Regions from separate parts of the Citrobacter sp. MNAZ 1397 genome, predicted to be linked through region 2. Evidence: riboswitches for the same ligand, from Rfam matches in the RefSeq annotation. Region 2 holds a riboswitch; the other holds the start of a gene.
What was found. Region 2 has a riboswitch for cobalamin ahead of btuB (TonB-dependent vitamin B12 receptor BtuB). Riboswitches for the same ligand answer to the same signal wherever they lie in the genome.
Positions count from the first base shown of each region.

Region 1: linked by a shared signal. The riboswitch ahead of L2097_RS02800 (cobyrinic acid a,c-diamide synthase CobB) and the one ahead of btuB (TonB-dependent vitamin B12 receptor BtuB) in region 2 are both predicted to bind cobalamin.

Region 1 is NZ_JAKIVH010000001.1:646,867-655,605, forward strand. Features, by position in the region: gene pduC (propanediol dehydratase large subunit PduC) at 1-1,639, opposite strand, end outside; gene pduB (propanediol utilization microcompartment protein PduB) at 1,658-2,470, opposite strand; gene pduA (propanediol utilization microcompartment protein PduA) at 2,467-2,751, opposite strand; gene pduF (propanediol diffusion facilitator PduF) at 3,281-4,090, shown strand; gene pocR (transcriptional regulator PocR) at 4,315-5,226, shown strand; cobalamin riboswitch at 5,445-5,623, shown strand; gene L2097_RS02800 (cobyrinic acid a,c-diamide synthase CobB) at 5,723-7,102, shown strand; gene cbiB (adenosylcobinamide-phosphate synthase CbiB) at 7,099-8,061, shown strand; gene L2097_RS02810 (cobalt-precorrin-8 methylmutase) at 8,070-8,699, shown strand; gene cbiD (cobalt-precorrin-5B (C(1))-methyltransferase CbiD) at 8,699-8,739, shown strand, end outside.
Region 2 is NZ_JAKIVH010000006.1:144-8,882, reverse strand. Features, by position in the region: gene argH (argininosuccinate lyase) at 1-538, shown strand, start outside; gene oxyR (DNA-binding transcriptional regulator OxyR) at 820-1,737, shown strand; gene sthA (Si-specific NAD(P)(+) transhydrogenase) at 1,720-3,120, opposite strand; gene fabR (HTH-type transcriptional repressor FabR) at 3,317-3,955, shown strand; gene L2097_RS22370 (YijD family membrane protein) at 3,966-4,319, shown strand; gene trmA (tRNA (uridine(54)-C5)-methyltransferase TrmA) at 4,367-5,467, opposite strand; cobalamin riboswitch at 5,586-5,765, shown strand; gene btuB (TonB-dependent vitamin B12 receptor BtuB) at 5,832-7,670, shown strand; gene murI (glutamate racemase) at 7,615-8,466, shown strand.

The DNA of each region.
Region 1 (8,739 bases), on a different contig from region 2:
CGCCCGGGATGTTTTTGATCTCTTCCCAGCGTTCACCTTGCAGGCGATAACCTGTTGCCGGACCGGCATAGTCGTTCACATCGTTCACCGCAGAGAGCACCAGCCCGTCGCCGACGATGATGGCCGAGGTATGCAGGTAGTCACCGGTCAGTTTGGCTTTTTGAATGTTCAGCATGTCTTGTGCGACATCTTTAAAGCCACCCTGGGCCAGGGCTTTCACCACTTCGAGACCGTTACGATTCTTGCTGATGATTTCCTGGGCGAATTTGATGTCTTCGACGATATTGCGCTCTGGCATGTCTTTTGAGCCGTGGGCGTATGTTGCCGCTTCCACTTCTTCGTCAGTGATAGGCGGTAATCCCATACCGGCAAAGACGGCCTGCAAAGCGCGAGCCGCTTTGTTGCGAATGGCGATGACATCTTCTTCACGCACCGGGCGTAAACCACCATCAACTTTGAGGTCACGCTGGATAACGTTGTAATCGTCAAAGTCTTCCGCATCCTCGTTGGAGCCTGCGAACATGTTGTCGTAGTTCGGCACGGCGGAATAACCGGAGGAGATAAAATCGGTGCCCGGCAAGAATTGCATCAGCAGACGGGCGGTACGACGCATATCCGAATGGGTGAATGTCTGGTCATTACTGGACGCGCACTCCAGATCCAGAGCGGCACAAATCAGGTTTTCGGCAAGAATGGCGCGAATACCTGACGGCACGGCAGAAGGCACACCCACACAGCTTACCGAGCCGTTTTGCAGACCCTGAACACCCGCGGCTTTGGTGATGTAAATGCAGCGTGCTTCCAGGTAAAGCATGGATTTGCCTTCGGCATAACCCATCTGAACTTCTGACCCGGAGCCGGAGGTGAAGCGCATTTTCAGGCCACGAGAGGCATAGGAGGATGCGAGAAAGCCTTTTGACCAGGGCGTATCATCACCGTCAGTAAACACAGGCTCAGTACCATAAACGGAGATGGTTTCCGCATAACAGGTGTGGCCGAGCATGCCCAGTTTCAGTTCGGTTGCTTCTTCCAGAGAGCATTGGGTTAATACGCCTGGACGACCAACCTGTGAGCCGACCAACAACGCGATGGCATTGAAGGGGGCATAACGGGCGACCGCGACGGTGGTTTCCTGTTCGTCAAATCCACGGAATGCGCCCTCTGCAGCATCAGCGGCAATTTGTACCGGGTTGTCTTTAACGTTAGTGACATGTGCCTGCTGTGATGGGGTACGACGCGCGCGCATTTTCTGCATCGACATCATCATTTCCACCACGTTCATGTGCGACACCACTTCGACGATTTTTGCCGGAGTCATTGCAGTGGTGAGCGGCACAATGTCGCTGCGCTTAACGTTAGGATCGCAGAGCATATTGGCGAGCTTGACAGAGTCCATCGCCATCACTTCTTCCGCGCGCTCGAGATTGATACCGTAGCGGGCAATAAAGTGGTCAATCAGGTCAAATTTACTGGCGGGTTTACCGTCCAGTTCAGTCACCACGCCGTCGACAATGCGTATAGAAGGTTTAGGATCGTTCGGGCTTTCCATTGCGATAAAGCCTTCTTCAATCCACTCCTTCACAAAGCCGTCCTGGTTAACAGGGCGTTTCGCCAGCGCTTCAAATCGTTTCGATCTCATGAAACAGCCTCTCTGTTATCAGATGTAAGACGGGCGGTCGTTTTTCGGCTCAGAACCCATTGTGCCCAGCACGGTTTTACCGATCTCACGGGCCGAAATGACGGCCTGGCGCACAGCGCCGGAATCGCCGGAAATGATCAAAATGGCTTCGTTGCTATAGCTGGTGCCTTTTGCTGGAGAGCTATAGGCCACCACTTCCACATTGGCGGACTTCAGCGCCGTATCGGCCATCAACACCCCAACAGAGGCCGGTGCGCCAACGATCACGCCGCAGGCGCGGCCAACCGGTGCACCAAAAGCTTTTTCCAGCGCGTAGCTGGCGCGGGCGGTGTATTGCATTTCGATGTGACCAGCTTCGTTGGCATAAACATCGCCGAAGGTACGGTCGAGTTCTTTCAGTGCGACCTCGACAGCGCGTTTGACGTCGGAGACATCATTACCGCCGAAGAGGATCAGGGAGCCATGGCCCGCCCCACCTTTGGTATCACGCGGTAATTCAATGCTGATCACTTCGGTGTTGGTTGCCTTCACGGCCTCATCTGCCGCCATGATGTGCGGGCCTGCGCCAGTGCGCGCGCCGAGAATGCCGATTGAGCGGTAGCGTTTTTCCAGCTTCATCGCATCAAGTAATGCGCTATCGACGTTTGCGATCACCAGACCAACGGTGTCGCCGACCGCCGTACCTACAAATTCCGTTAAACTGCAGCTTTTTTCTGCCATAGCCGTCTCTCGTTTGGGATGGGTTACAGTGGGGGAGGTCGCCGGTGTCGGTGATGACACTTTGGCGATCACCTGAGCCATGATCTGTTCCACCAGGTCATTGCTACTCATTGGCTAATTCCCTTAGGTAAGATTTTTTCAACATCAGTGTGCGGACGCGGGATGACGTGTACGGCTTTCACTTCACCCACCTGAGCGGCTGCGGCAGCACCTGCATCCGTTGCTGCTTTCACGGCACCAACATCGCCGCGAACAATGACTGTCACCAGGCCAGAACCTATTTTCTCGTAGCCCACTAACATGACATTGGCGGATTTCACCATCGCATCTGCGGCTTCAATTGCTGCCGTTAAGCCTTTGGTTTCCACCATTCCTAATGCTTCTTGTTGCATAAAGACCTCGATAAGGTTGCCCCCGATTTTTGGACTATACAAATAAGCGAGGAAAAAGAATGGCTGTCCTGAAATTACATTCGGAACTTACTGGTTTAATTAAGTGAAATAATTGCTCTGTTAATTAACATGGTTATGATTTTAAAGGTTATTTTGTTGTTTTTGTTATGGCAAAATATTGCTATGTCAATTTCACTTTTACATTTTTGGAAGTGACTTTATAAAACTGTTGTGATATTTGCGCGGGCGGAATCATTCTGTGAGCAATGCTGTAAAACGATGCACGAAAAAAAAACAATAATTTGATATTTTAATAAAGCGAATAATCGCGAATGAAGTTGGGTGCAGCCTAATATTCATTTAGCTGGAATAGCAAAATATTGTTATTCAGAGGCGACTTTTTTGGCGTTTTCCGCCTGAGATTGCCAACACTTTTCAGTGTCGCATTCCTATAGTGAGCGGCGTTGTACTCTGCTGCCAGCTTCAGGCGTGCTGGTGAGATCGTGACTCTACCTGGAAGGTGACACAAATGAATGATTCACTTAAGGCACAATGCATTGCCGAGTTTTTAGGCACAGGGCTCTTTTTGTTCTTCGGTATCGGCTGCCTGTGCGCCATGAAAGTTTCCGGGGCTACGCTGGGGCTATGGGAAATTTGCATCATCTGGGGGTTGGGTATTTCGCTGGCCGTGTATTTGACCGCCGCTGTGTCCGGTGCACATTTGAACCCAGCGATTACCATCGCTTTGTGGCTATTTGCCTGCTTCCCAGCTCGTAAAGTGGTGCCGTACATTGTGGCGCAAGTTGCGGGCGCGTTCGGCGGGGCAGCTGTGGCCTATTTGCTCTACCACAGCGTATTTATTGAATATGAAACCGCGCATCACATCGTTAAAGGTAGCGTGGAAAGCCTGCAACTGGCGGCGTTGTTCAGCACTTATCCGGCTACCGCGCTGAGTATCTGGGAAGCGGCGCTGGTCGAAATTATCATTACTTCAATCTTGATGTGTATGATCATGGCGCTGACAGATGACGGCAATGGCGTACCACGTGGGCCTTTAGCACCGCTATTGATTGGCGTACTCGTCGCGGTGATTGGTGCGGCTACCGGACCATTAACCGGATTTGCAATGAACCCGGCGCGTGATTTTGGGCCGAAATTATTCACTTTCTTCGCGGGATGGGGAAACATTGCTTTCACAGGGGGCCGTGATATTCCGTATTTCCTCGTACCGATTATTGCCCCCATTATTGGGGCTTGCGGAGGGGCAGCCTGCTACCGCTATTTGATTGGCAAAAACCTCCCTTGCAATGCCTGTAAGCTGGAAGAGAGCAAAAGTTGACGTCTTCTCGAAATAGTATCCTGAAATTACTGTCCGACAATTGTTTATTTCGTGATCTGCTTTCATGAACGCGCTAAATCGTCTCCCAGGGATGGGAGACTTTTGTTATCTTGAATTCAGCCTATGGTCATTCGACGTTATTGGTTGCCTTTTAATATGAATGATTTGTAAACAAAATAGGTTTGTTTATAACAATAAATTAAAATTAACTGAGAGGTTTTATCATGATTTCTGCGAGTGCACTAAACTCCGAACTCATTAATAAAATCGCCCAGGATTTTGCACAAGCCACCGGTTTGGCCGTTGTTGTCGTTAATATCCACGGCGAAGAAATTTCCGAGCTTTTCAACTTCACCCCATTTTGCCAACTGATGCGTCAGAATCCGCAGCACAGCGCACGGTGTCGTATGAGCGATCGTTGTGGCGGCTTCGAAGCTTCTAAATCCAACCAACCCTGCATCTACCGTTGTCACGCCGGGCTTACCGACTTTTCTATTCCGCTGGTCATTGCCGGCCATCTGGTCGGGTTTGTGCTGTGCGGGCAGGTACGCTTGCGGGAAGGCGATAGTGTTGAACTCATTAATATTCTTAATATTGACGACCGCTGGCAGGCGGATCAGAAGCTGATGGATGAGTTTCTGAATGTCCCGGAGATGGACTACTCGCGGGTCATTGCGTCAGCGGATTTGCTTAAGCTGATTGTCGAAAATTGTCTTAAAAAACAACTCAACTTCGTTGTCATCAAAGATCAACAACAGGCGCAGGAAGCGGGACGAACGAGCCGAAATCAGGGGCCGCATGACAGTAAGATGAAGAAGGCGCTGCGTTATATTGATGCCCATCTCTCGGACGAGTTGCGTCTGGAGGATGTAGCAGCGCATGTTTATCTCAGCCCTTACTATTTCAGTAAGCTGTTCAAAAAATATCAGGGTATTGGTTTTAATGCGTGGGTAAATCGCCAGCGGATGGCGAGCGCAAAAGAAATGTTGTGTCACAGCGACTGGAGTATTGCCAGTATTGCGCGCAATTTAGGTTTTTCTCAAACGAGTTATTTTTGCAAAGTTTTTCGCCAGACATATCAGGTAACACCGCAGGTTTTTCGTCTGCAAAATAATGCAAACTATGACGGCGATTAAATTTCCGATAACAATATTTTGTTATTCATAACGGCAATAAAATTGCCTGAAAGGCAGTCTGAATAAGACATTGGGGAAAGGGTTGGACAATAAATTGTTATAGCGCAACAAATTATTGCCCATGCAGGGATAAACTGAACCAGTTTTTATTTTCCTGATGCGATAGATTGCAGTCAGGAGCAAAATCACTTTTTCAGCAATATGCTGTCGTAGTGATACGAACAATGAAGCCAACAGGTTTGCCGCAAATTATCGCGGCTGGGAAGGGGGTGAGAATCCCCCGCAGCCCCCGCTGCTGTGATGCTGACGACCCCGTAATCACCACTGATCGCAAGATTGGGAAGGACGGGCGAGGACGACGCTAAGCCAGAAGACCGGCCTGATGGTTACTCTCAACAACTTCGGTGGGAAGTCGGTTGCTCAGACGCGTACAGTCATAGACTGGGACTACGCATAGCCTGGCACAGCCTTTCCACCCTGAACGGGACTTTAAGGTATGTCTGACGGGCGTCGCGCCTTTATCCTTGCCGGTACCGGAAGTGGCTGTGGTAAAACCACCGTCACGCTTGGCCTGCTGAGCGTTTTGCAGCAGCGCGGTATGCGGGTGCAGCCATTTAAAGTCGGCCCGGACTACCTCGATACCGCCTGGCATACTGCCGTCACGGGTGTGGAATCCCGCAATCTTGACAGCTTTATGCTGCCCGCCCCTACGCTCAATGCGTTGTTTAACCAGCAAATGCAAGCCGCTGATATAGCCGTGATTGAAGGCGTTATGGGACTGTACGATGGTTATGGTACTGACCCCAATTATTGCAGCAGCGCCGCACTGGCAAAACAGCTTGGTGTCCCGGTCATCCTGCTGGTTGACGGGAAAGCGGTGTCGACCTCTATCGCCGCCACGGTGATGGGCTTTCAACATTTCGACCCGGCGCTCAACATTGCGGGCGTAATTGTTAATCGCGTCAACAGCGACAGCCATTTTCAGTTACTCAAACATGCTATCGAACACTATTGCGATATTCCCGCGTTGGGCTATGTTCCTGTCACGCCCGGCGTGGCATTGCCGGAGCGCCATCTGGGGCTAGTCGCCGCCCGCGAATCGGTCATCGATTCCCGGCCGTGGCGTGAATTTGCCGAACGCATCGCGCAAACGCTGGATATCGATAAGCTGCTTTCCCTGATCTCGCTCCCTTCGTTACCGGAGGGGCAATGGCCCGCTTTACCGGCGTGTGACGAAGGGGAGGGGATAACGCTCGCACTGGCCGATGACGAGGCCTTCAACTTTTATTACCCCGATAACATCCAGCTGCTATGCAATGCGGGTGTGAAGATTGTGCGCTTTAGCCCACTGCATGACGCTGAGCTGCCCGAATGCCAGATGCTCTGGCTCGGTGGCGGCTATCCGGAACTCCACGCCCGCGCGCTTTCTGCTAATACCTCCATGCTCGACGCCATACGTTCTGCGCATCGGCGTGGCGTGGCGATATACGCAGAGTGCGGCGGACTGATGTATCTCGGCTCTACGCTGCGCGATATTGAGGGCGATATTCATTCAATGGTGGGGGCGATACCCGGCCACAGCGAGATGGGAAAGCGTCTGACCCGCTTTGGCTATTGCGAAGCCACTGCCCGCCAGCCGACGCTGCTTGCCGATGCAGGGGAAACCCTGCGCGGCCATGAGTTCCACTACTCCGATTTTACCCCTGAGCAAGACGCGGTAATGCAGTGCCAGAAAACCCGCGATGGCAAGATTTTGTCCGAGTGGCAGGGCGGCTGGCAGGTGGGCAGCACCTACGCCAGCTATTTGCACATCCATTTTGCCCAACGTCCGGCCATGCTGAGCCGCTGGATTGCCGCCGCAAGGAGCACGTTATGACGATCCTTGCCTGGTGTGCCGCCTGGCTTTTTGACCGCTGGCTGGGTGACCCTCCGCACTGGCCACATCCGGTCCGCTGGATTGGCGCGCTGATCACCCTGACCCAGCGGGCCGTTCGCCGGGTCTGTCATTCCGATACCGCGCTGCGTGTCGGCGGTGGTGTGATGTGGCTGGTAGTCGTGGGGGCGACCTGGGGCGTGGCATACGGCGTGTTGATCCTTGCAGAATCCATTCATCCGTGGCTTGGCTGGTGTGTGGAGGTGTGGATGATCTACACCCTGCTGGCGGCGCGTTGCCTGGCAGATGCGGCACGGGAAGTGGAACACGCCTTACGCCACGGCTCGCTGGATGAAAGCCGGGAGAAACTCTCCTGGATTGTCGGGCGCGACACCTCGCAGTTACAGCCGCCGCAGATCACCCGCGCGGTGGTGGAAACCGTGGCAGAAAACACCGTGGATGGCGTGATTGCTCCGTTATTCTTTTTACTATTGGGTGGCGCGCCGCTGGCGATGGCCTACAAAGCGGTCAATACCCTCGATTCGATGGTCGGCTACAAACATGAAAAATATCGTGCCATTGGCATGGTGAGCGCGCGCATGGATGACGTGGCCAATTTTCTTCCGGCTCGCCTGAGTTGGTTATTGCTGAGCATTGCCGCCTGGATTTGCCGCCTGAACCCGGCACGCGCATTTCGCATCGGCTGGCGCGATCGTCGCAATCACAGCAGTCCCAACTGCGCCTGGCCGGAAGCTACCGTGGCAGGGGCGCTGGGCGTGCGGCTTGGCGGCCCCAATGACTACTTCGGCCAGCGCGTCGAAAAACCCTGGATTGGCGATGAGACCCGCGCCATCACCGTTGATGATATTTCGCAAACCATCCGCCTGATGTGGGTGGCCTCTACCCTGGCGCTGGCCGTGTTTGCGCTGATGCACGTTACGCTGGCAGGAGCAGCAATCTGATGAAAACAATGGATTATTTACAGCAACCTCAGGCCATTGAAGACAAAAGTTTTGTCATTATCGGCGACATCATTCGCGAAAGCCGGCCTGACTACCGTTTTGCCAGCCCTCTGCATGAAGCCATCATCAAACGTGTGATTCACACCACCGCCGATTTCGACTGGCTGGATATCCTCTGGTTCTCCCCGGACGCACTGGAAAGCCTCGGCAATGCAATACGCTGCGGCTGCACGCTTTACACTGACACTACGATGGCCCTTTCCGGGATCAACAAAACCCTGCTGGCAAAATTTGGCGGGGAGGTGAAGTGCTATATCAGCGACCCGCGCGTGGTGCGCAAAGCGAAAGCTGAGGGGATCACCCGCTCAATGGCGGCAGTGGACCTGGCGCTCAGCGAAGCGGGCGAGAAAGTCTTCGTCTTTGGTAACGCCCCCACCGCGCTGTTCCGCTTGCTGGAGCAAAACATCCAGGTACGAGGGGTAGTTGGCGTCCCGGTCGGCTTTGTCGGTGCGGCGGAATCGAAAGAGGCGCTGGTAGAAAGCGGGTTGCCGGGGATAGCCGCACTCGGGCGTAAAGGCGGCAGCAATGTGGCGGCGGCTATCATTAACGCCTTTTTGTATTCCATGCGGGAGGCGTAATGAGCGAAGAGACGTTCGACGCCCCGGTGTGGCATAACGG
Region 2 (8,739 bases):
GATGCCGCAAAAGAAAAACCCGGATGCGCTGGAGCTAATCCGCGGCAAGTGTGGCCGCGTGCAGGGCGCGCTGACCGGCATGATGATGACCCTGAAAGGTCTGCCGTTGGCGTACAACAAAGATATGCAGGAAGACAAAGAAGGGCTGTTCGATGCGCTCGATACCTGGCTTGACTGCCTGCACATGGCGGCACTGGTGCTGGATGGCATTCAGGTAAAACGCCCGCGTTGTCAGGAAGCTGCGCAACAGGGCTATGCTAACGCGACAGAGCTGGCGGATTACCTGGTGGCCAAAGGCGTGCCATTCCGTGAAGCGCACCATATTGTTGGTGAGGCCGTGGTGGAAGCTATCCGCCAGGGCAAACCACTCGAAGATCTGGCGCTGGCGGATTTGCAGAAGTTCAATGCGGTGATTGCCGATGATGTGTATCCGATTTTGTCGCTGCAATCTTGCCTGGATAAACGCGCAGCAAAAGGCGGCGTGTCGCCGAAACAGGTCGCTCAGGCCATTGCGGATGCGAAAAATCGCCTGGTATAAGCCTCTCTGAGTTCCCTCTCTCAGGGCGAGAGAGCCAATCCTGACAAAGGCAGCGCTGGCTGCCTTTTGTTTTTTATCCTGCGCAAAAAAAAGCGGACCACGGGGGTCCGCAAATGTTCACGTTGGCTTTAGTTGTTCAGAGAGAACTGGCAGTGGCATCAAGGGTAATATGTCCCGCTTCGTTTCTTGAGTTAATTATTGAACAGAATGCTTGATAGGGATAATCGTTCGTTGCTATTCTATCTATCGCCATGAACTATCGTGGCGACGGAGGATGAATAATGAATATTCGTGATCTTGAATATCTGGTGGCGTTAGCTGAACACCGCCATTTTCGCCGTGCAGCGGATTCCTGCCATGTCAGCCAGCCAACATTGAGCGGGCAAATTCGTAAACTGGAAGACGAGCTTGGCGTTATGCTGCTGGAGCGTACCAGCCGCAAAGTCTTGTTCACTCAGGCCGGTTTGCTGCTGGTTGATCAGGCACGCACCGTGCTGCGTGAGGTCAAAGTGCTCAAGGAGATGGCAAGCCAGCAGGGGGAGACGATGTCCGGCCCACTGCATATTGGCTTAATCCCTACCGTTGGACCCTATCTGCTTCCGCATATTATCCCTATGCTGCACCAGACATTCCCGAAACTGGAAATGTATCTGCATGAGGCGCAGACCCATCAGCTTCTGGCGCAACTGGACAGCGGCAAGCTCGATTGTGCAATCCTGGCGTTGGTAAAAGAGAGTGAAGCCTTTATTGAGGTGCCGCTGTTCGACGAACCCATGATGCTGGCGATTTATCAGGACCACCCCTGGGCGAATCGCGACCGCGTCCCGATGTCCGATCTGGCGGGTGAAAAGCTGCTCATGCTGGAAGATGGACACTGCCTGCGCGATCAGGCGATGGGCTTCTGCTTTGAAGCGGGTGCCGATGAAGACACTCACTTCCGGGCGACCAGTCTGGAGACACTGCGTAATATGGTCGCTGCGGGCAGCGGTATCACGTTGCTGCCTGCACTGGCAGTACCGCGTGAACGTGTGCGTGATGGCGTGGTATATCTGCCATGCATTAAACCGGAACCGCGTCGTACGATTGGGCTGGTTTATCGTCCTGGCTCACCGCTGCGTAGCCGCTATGAGCAGCTGGCAGAGGCCATCCGTGGTGCGATGGATGGCCATTTCGACAGTGCGTTAAAACAGGCGGTTTAGGCCATTTAGCGCGGCTACCCGATAGGCTTCCGCCATGGTCGGGTAGTTAAAGGTGGTGTTAACAAAGTATTCTATCGTGTTACCGCCACCTTTCTGCTCCATAATCGCCTGGCCGATGTGAATGATTTCGGCCGCGCGTTCCCCAAAGCAGTGAATCCCTAAAATCTCTTTGGTTTCGCGATGGAACAGGATTTTCAGCGTGCCAACGTTCATACCCACAATCTGCGCGCGCGCCAGATGCTTAAACTGAGCCCGGCCCACCTCGTAAGGTACTTTCATTGCCGTCAATTGCTGCTCGGTTTTGCCCACAGAGCTAATTTCCGGAATGGTGTAAATGCCGGTTGGAATGTCTTCCACCAGATGGGCTGTCGCTTCACCTTTCACCATCGCCTGTGCGGCAATACGCCCCTGATCATACGCCGCCGAAGCAAGGCTTGGGTAACCAATGACATCGCCCACGGCATAAATATGCGGCAACGCTGTCTGGTACATACTGTTGACTTTCAACTGACCACGGCCATCAGCATCCAGACCAATATTTTCCAGCTGCAGGCTGTCAGTGTTACCGGTACGTCCGTTGGCGTAGAGCAGGCAGTCTGCTTTCACTTTCTTGCCAGATTTCAGGTGCATAATCACACCATCATCCATTCCCTCAATCTGTTCATATTCTTCGTTATGGCGAATAACGACGCCACTGTTCCAGAAGTGATAGGAAAGGGAGTCCGACATTTCCTGATCCAGAAAAGCCAGCAGGCGATCGCGGGTGTTGATCAGATCGACTTTGACATTCATTCCCCGGAAGATCGACGCGTATTCGCAGCCGATCACCCCCGCACCGTAGATGATCACGTGACGAGGTTCGTGGTGCATATTCAGAATCGAGTCGCTGTCATAAATGCGTGGATGAGAGAAGTCCACATCGGCCGGGCGATAGGGGCGCGAACCACAGGCTATCACGAACTTTTCGGCGGTGAGGGTTTCTACTGAGCCATCCGGGCACTCCAGCGAAACTGTGTGTGGGTCAACAAAATGGGCGTTACCTTGCAAGATCTCGCAGCGATTACGCTCATAAAAGCCTTGCCGCATCTGCGTTTGTTGGTTAATCACGCTATCTGCATGATTGAGAATATCGGCGAAAGAAGAACGAAGAAGGCGGGTGTGGTCGCTATATAAAGGGTTTTGGTTAAATTCGATAATACGGCTGACCGCGTGGCGAAGGGCTTTCGAGGGGATGGTTCCCCAGTGGGTACATCCTCCGCCCACGTTGTGATAGCGCTCAATGACAGCTATCCGGGCACCTTGTTTAACCAGCCCCATAGCAGCGCCTTCGCCGCCGGGACCGGAGCCTATAACTATTGCGTCGTAATCGTAGGAATGTGGCATGGGAGGGCTTACCTGTTCTTATACATAAAAACAACATAATAGTAACATCGTTAGCGGGATAACCCAATTATCGTTGTGCTTTTTTCATGCAGTAAAGCAGAAAGAGCTCGTAAACAATCATTCACAATCCAGTACAATCCGATTAGTTTTATTCTCTGGTATAGTGCCAGCAGGTCTGCGGAGGGATTCAAGCATCGTGATGGGCGTTAGAGCGCAACAAAAAGAAAAAACCCGGCGTTCGCTGGTGGAGGCGGCATTTAGCCAGCTTAGCGCTGAGCGCAGTTTTGCCAGCCTGAGTTTGCGCGAAGTTGCGCGTGAAGCGGGCATTGCCCCGACGTCCTTTTATCGCCATTTCCGCGATGTGGATGAGCTCGGCCTGACCATGGTCGATGAGAGCGGCTTAATGCTGCGTCAATTGATGCGTCAGGCACGTCAGCGTATCGCAAAAGGCGGCAGCGTTATTCGAACGTCCGTTTCGACCTTTATGGAATTCATCGGCAACAATCCGAACGCATTTCGTCTGCTACTACGTGAACGTTCCGGCACCTCAGCGGCATTCCGCGCTGCGGTAGCACGTGAAATCCAGCACTTTATTGCGGAACTTGCCGATTATCTCGAACTCGAAAACCATATGCCGCGTGCGTTCACCGAAGCGCAGGCCGAGGCAATGGTAACTATTGTTTTCAGCGCGGGTGCCGAGGCACTGGATATCGGCGTTGAGCAACGCAGGCAATTAGAAGAGCGGCTGGTATTGCAACTGAGGATGATCTCCAAAGGTGCGTATTACTGGTATCGCCGTGAACAAGAAAAAATGGCGCATCAAACCGACGAGTGAAGGATAAGTAATGAAACAATCTGTCCAGGATAGAGGTACCTTGTTGCTGGCGCTGATCGCTGGCTTATCGATTAACGGCGCATTTGCAGCGATTTTTAGCTCGATCGTGCCTTTTTCCGTCTTCCCGATCATTTCACTGGTGCTAACGGTGTACTGTCTGCATCAGCGTTATCAAAACCGAACTATGCCAGTCGGGTTGCCGGGCCTGGCAGCGGCCTGTTTTATTCTGGGCGTGTTACTTTACAGCACCGTGGTACGGGCGGAATACCCGGCTATTGGCTCTAATTTCCTGCCGGCGGTATTGTCAGTGATCCTGGTTTTCTGGATTGGTTATCGCATACGTAACCGTAAGTCGGAACTGTAAACCAAATAAATGAAGCGCATCGGCCCATGAGCTAATGCGCTTTGCTTTTACTTCGCAGTGAGCAATACGCCGCATTCCATATGGTGCGTGTAAGGGAATTGATCGAACAGCGCAAGGCGTTCAACGCGGTGTGTCTGGCTTAGGGTTTCCAGGTTCTTACACAGCGTCTCCGGGTTACAGGAGATATAAAGAATGCGCGGATAGGCCTGCACCATTTTTTCCGTTTCCGCATCCAGCCCGCTACGCGGCGGATCGACAAAAATCGTCTCGCACTGATAACCTTTCAAATCGATACCCTGCAAGCGGTTGAATTGACGCACACCGTTCATGGCCTGGGTAAACTCTTCTGCCGACATACGAATGATTTGCACGTTACCAATATGATTCGCCGCGATATTATATTGTGCAGCCGCAACTGAAGGTTTGGCGATTTCCGTGGCCAGAACGCGGTCAAAATTACGTGCAAGCGCCAGTGAGAAATTGCCGTTGCCGCAGTAGAGTTCCAGCAGGTCGCCTGTTGAATCTTTTGTCGCGCCCAGCGCCCATTCCAGCATTTGAATATTCATCGCCGCGTTGGGTTGCGTGAAGCTGTTTTCCACCTGGCGATAAATCATCTCTTTCCCGGCGATCGGCAGACGTTCGTCGATATAATCCTGATCCAGTTCGATTTTGGTTTTAGTGGCGCGCCCGATCAGGTGCACGTTCAGGTTTTTTGCACGTAAGGCATCACGCAGACGCGTAGCCTCTTCACGCCATTCATCATCCAGTTTCTTGTGATACAGCAGGGAGACAACGGCCTGATTGCTCATGGTGGTCAGATAATCAATCTGGAATAACTTGTGACGCAGCACTTTATTGCCGCGCAGTCCGTCCATCAGCGCTTTCATTAACTGATTGATCAGCTCGCTTGCCGCCGGGAAGCTATCGACACGGATACGGCTTTTCGTCTGTTGATCAAAAATAATGTGGTAAATATCGTCGCCGTCGTGCCAGATGCGAAACTCCGCGCGCATGCGGTAATGGCTGACCGGTGAGCGGAACACCTCCGGAACGGGCGCGGAAAAAGGCGTCATCATGGCTTGCAGACGTACGACTTTTTCAGCCAACTGGGCTTCGTACTGTTCTGTCGGCAGGTGTTCGGGTGTCATTGTGCTTCCTGAATGATTAAGAATAACGCGGGGATTGTAGGGATTGCTCAGGGGATGTCCAGTCCCGGATGTTTTTTCACTTCCCGGCATAGCAGTCTGGACATCTATATGTTTCTGAATGTAGCATCCTTGTTCCGGTCCTGTGAGTTAAAAGGGAATCCAGTGTAAATCTGGAGCTGACGCGCAGCGGTAAGGATGTGTGGGATGATAGCGAAAGCAGACACTGCATATATATGTGGGAAGTCATCATCTTGTTGTACCTCCTAGCCCGAAGACCTGCCGGTATTACGTCGCATATGGTGCCATCATCGCGAGCTATTGATGACGCCTGCGGCATCCTTATTATTTTGTGGATGCTCTCACAATGATTAAAAAAACTTCGCTGCTGACGGCGCTCTCCGTCACGGCTTTTTCCGGCTGGGCGCAGGATGGCTCCCCGGACACTCTGGTGGTAACAGCAAACCGTTTTCAACAACCGGTGAACACCGTACTGGCACCCACCGATGTGGTGACGCGTGAAGATATTCAACGCTGGCAGTCGAAAGACCTTAACGATGTGATGCGTCGCCTGCCGGGCGTGGACATCGCCCAGTACGGTGGAATAGGGCAGAGTTCTTCTCTCTTTGTTCGCGGTACCGAAGCGCGTCATGTGCTGGTGCTGATTGACGGCGTACCGATGGCCCGTGCCGGTATTGGCAATGCAATCGATATTGGTCAGATCCCGGTCTCGCTGGTACAGCGTATTGAATACATCCGTGGCCCACGTTCTGCGGTTTATGGATCCGGTGCCATCGGCGGCGTGGTTAACATCATTACGATGAGTGACGATGAACGTGCGCAGATTAACGCAGGGATGGGGAGCAACAGTTACCAGAACTATGACGGCGCGATAAATCAACGCTTTGGCGATACGATGGTCACCGCTGCTGGTGCGTATCAGACGACCAAGGGTTTTAACGTACAGCCGGATTCAACCTACGCGGATGACAGCGATCGCGACGGTTATCGCAATAAACTGTTCTGGGGCGGCGTTCAGCATAAATTTAACGATAGCGTCTCAGGATTCTTCCGCGGCTATGGCTACAGTTCAAATACTGATTACGACCAGGGCAGCGATGGTTACGCAGGCGGTGGCGATGAAAGCCAGAATTACACCCAATCATGGGACACCGGCCTCAATTATCATTCCGGCATCTACTCCTCTCAGTTGATTGCCAATTATCAGCACCTTAAAAATTATAATTACAATGCGCAGGATGGCCGCTATGCAGCGAGTGCAAGCCTGGACAATATGGAACAGCGTTACATCCAGTGGGGTAACAACGTCGAGGTGGGGCATGGCGCGGTAAGCGGAGGGGTTGACTGGAAACAAGAGAAACTGCAATCCAGCGGCACTTCCAGTACGGATATCTACAAGCGCGACACCACCGGGCTCTATCTGACCGGCCAGCAGCAAATTGACAAGGTAACCCTGGAAGCGTCCGGGCGTGAAGATCACGACGAACAGTTCGGTTGGCATGGTACCTGGCAGACAGCGGCGGGGTGGGAATTCGTCGATGATTACCGAGTGACGCTTTCTTACGGCACCGGGTTCCTTGCGCCATCGCTTGGGCAGCAGTTTGGCGCAGAGCGCTTTGGTATTGCTTCCAACCCGAATCTGAAACCGGAAGAGTCTAAACAGTGGGAAGCGGGTATTGAGGGTTTGACGGGGCCGCTGGACTGGCGTCTGTCGGCGTACCATTATGAAATTCAAAACCTCATCGACTACAGGAATAATCAGTATTTCAACGTCAAGTCCGCCACCATTAAAGGGCTGGAGTGGACCAGCAACCTCAGTACTGGCCCGGTGGACCATCATCTGACGCTTCAGTATGTTGACCCACGTGATGACCAAACGGATAAAGTTCTGTATCGCCGCGCTAAGCAGCAGGTGAAATACGAACTGACAGGACAGGTCTTCGATCTCGGCTGGAACGTGATGTATCAGTATATCGGACAGCGCTACGATAATGATTACTACAACAACCGTGATGTAAAACTTGGCGGCGTGAGCCTGTGGGACATTGGATTGTCATATCCAATGACCTCTCATCTGACAGTTCGTGGTAAAATAGCTAACCTGTTCGATAAAGATTACGAGACAGCTTATGGCTACCAAACTGCAGGACGAGAATATACCTTGTCTGGCAGCTACACCTTCTAAACTGCGGCCCACTGTGCTGGTGTTTGATTCTGGCGTAGGGGGTTTATCGGTTTATGATGAGGTCCGGCATCTCCTGCCGGACCTGCATTACATTTATGCATTCGACAACGTCGCCTTTCCTTATGGGGAAAAGAGCGAAGAATTCATCGTTGAACGTGTTGTCGAAATCGTTACTGCCGTTCAGGCTCAATATCCTCTGGCGCTTGCCGTCATTGCCTGCAATACCGCCAGTACCGTTTCTTTACCTGCGCTACGTGAGAAATTCGCTTTCCCGGTTGTAGGGGTGGTTCCCGCGATCAAACCCGCTGCACGCTTAACGGCGAATGGCGTGGTTGGGTTACTGGCAACGAGAGCAACGGTAAAACGTCCTTATACGCATGAGCTTATCAAGCGTTTTGCCAATGAATGCAAAATTGAATTGCTGGGTTCTGCGGAGATGGTTGAGCTTGCGGAAGCGAAGTTACACGGTAAGCCCGTTCCGCTGGATGAGCTCAAACGTATTCTACGCCCGTGGCTGCGTATGCCGGAGCCACCCGATACCGTAGTACTCGGCTGTACACACTTCCCTTTATTACAGCATGAGTTGTTGCAGGTACTCCCCGAGGGAACGCGGCTGGTGGATTCCGGTGCGGCTATTGCGCGTCGTACGGCCTGGTTGCTTGAGCATGAAGCGCCTGATGCTAAATCAGCAGATACGAATCTGGCGTATTGCATGGCCGTTACACCAGAAACTGTTCTTTTATTGCCCGTTTTACAGCGCTATGGCTTCGGAGCGCTCGAAAAACTCGCGCTCTAGTGGTGTTTTGAGCAAAAAAGAGACGGTTGAAGAGTTTTTTAAAATTAGGGCTTGTCACTTCCAGAGAACTCCCTATAATGCGCCTCCACTGACACGGAACAACGGCAAGCAAGCCACCGGGTCAGCAGGGTTCTCAGGCGAATGCCGGTGAGAAGCCCGCAGAGAAAAGTAAAAATAAATACTTGACTCTGCAGCGGGAAAGCGTAATATGCACACCCCGCGCCGCAGCGAAAAACGAAGCGGCACTGCTCTTTAACAATTTATCAGACAATC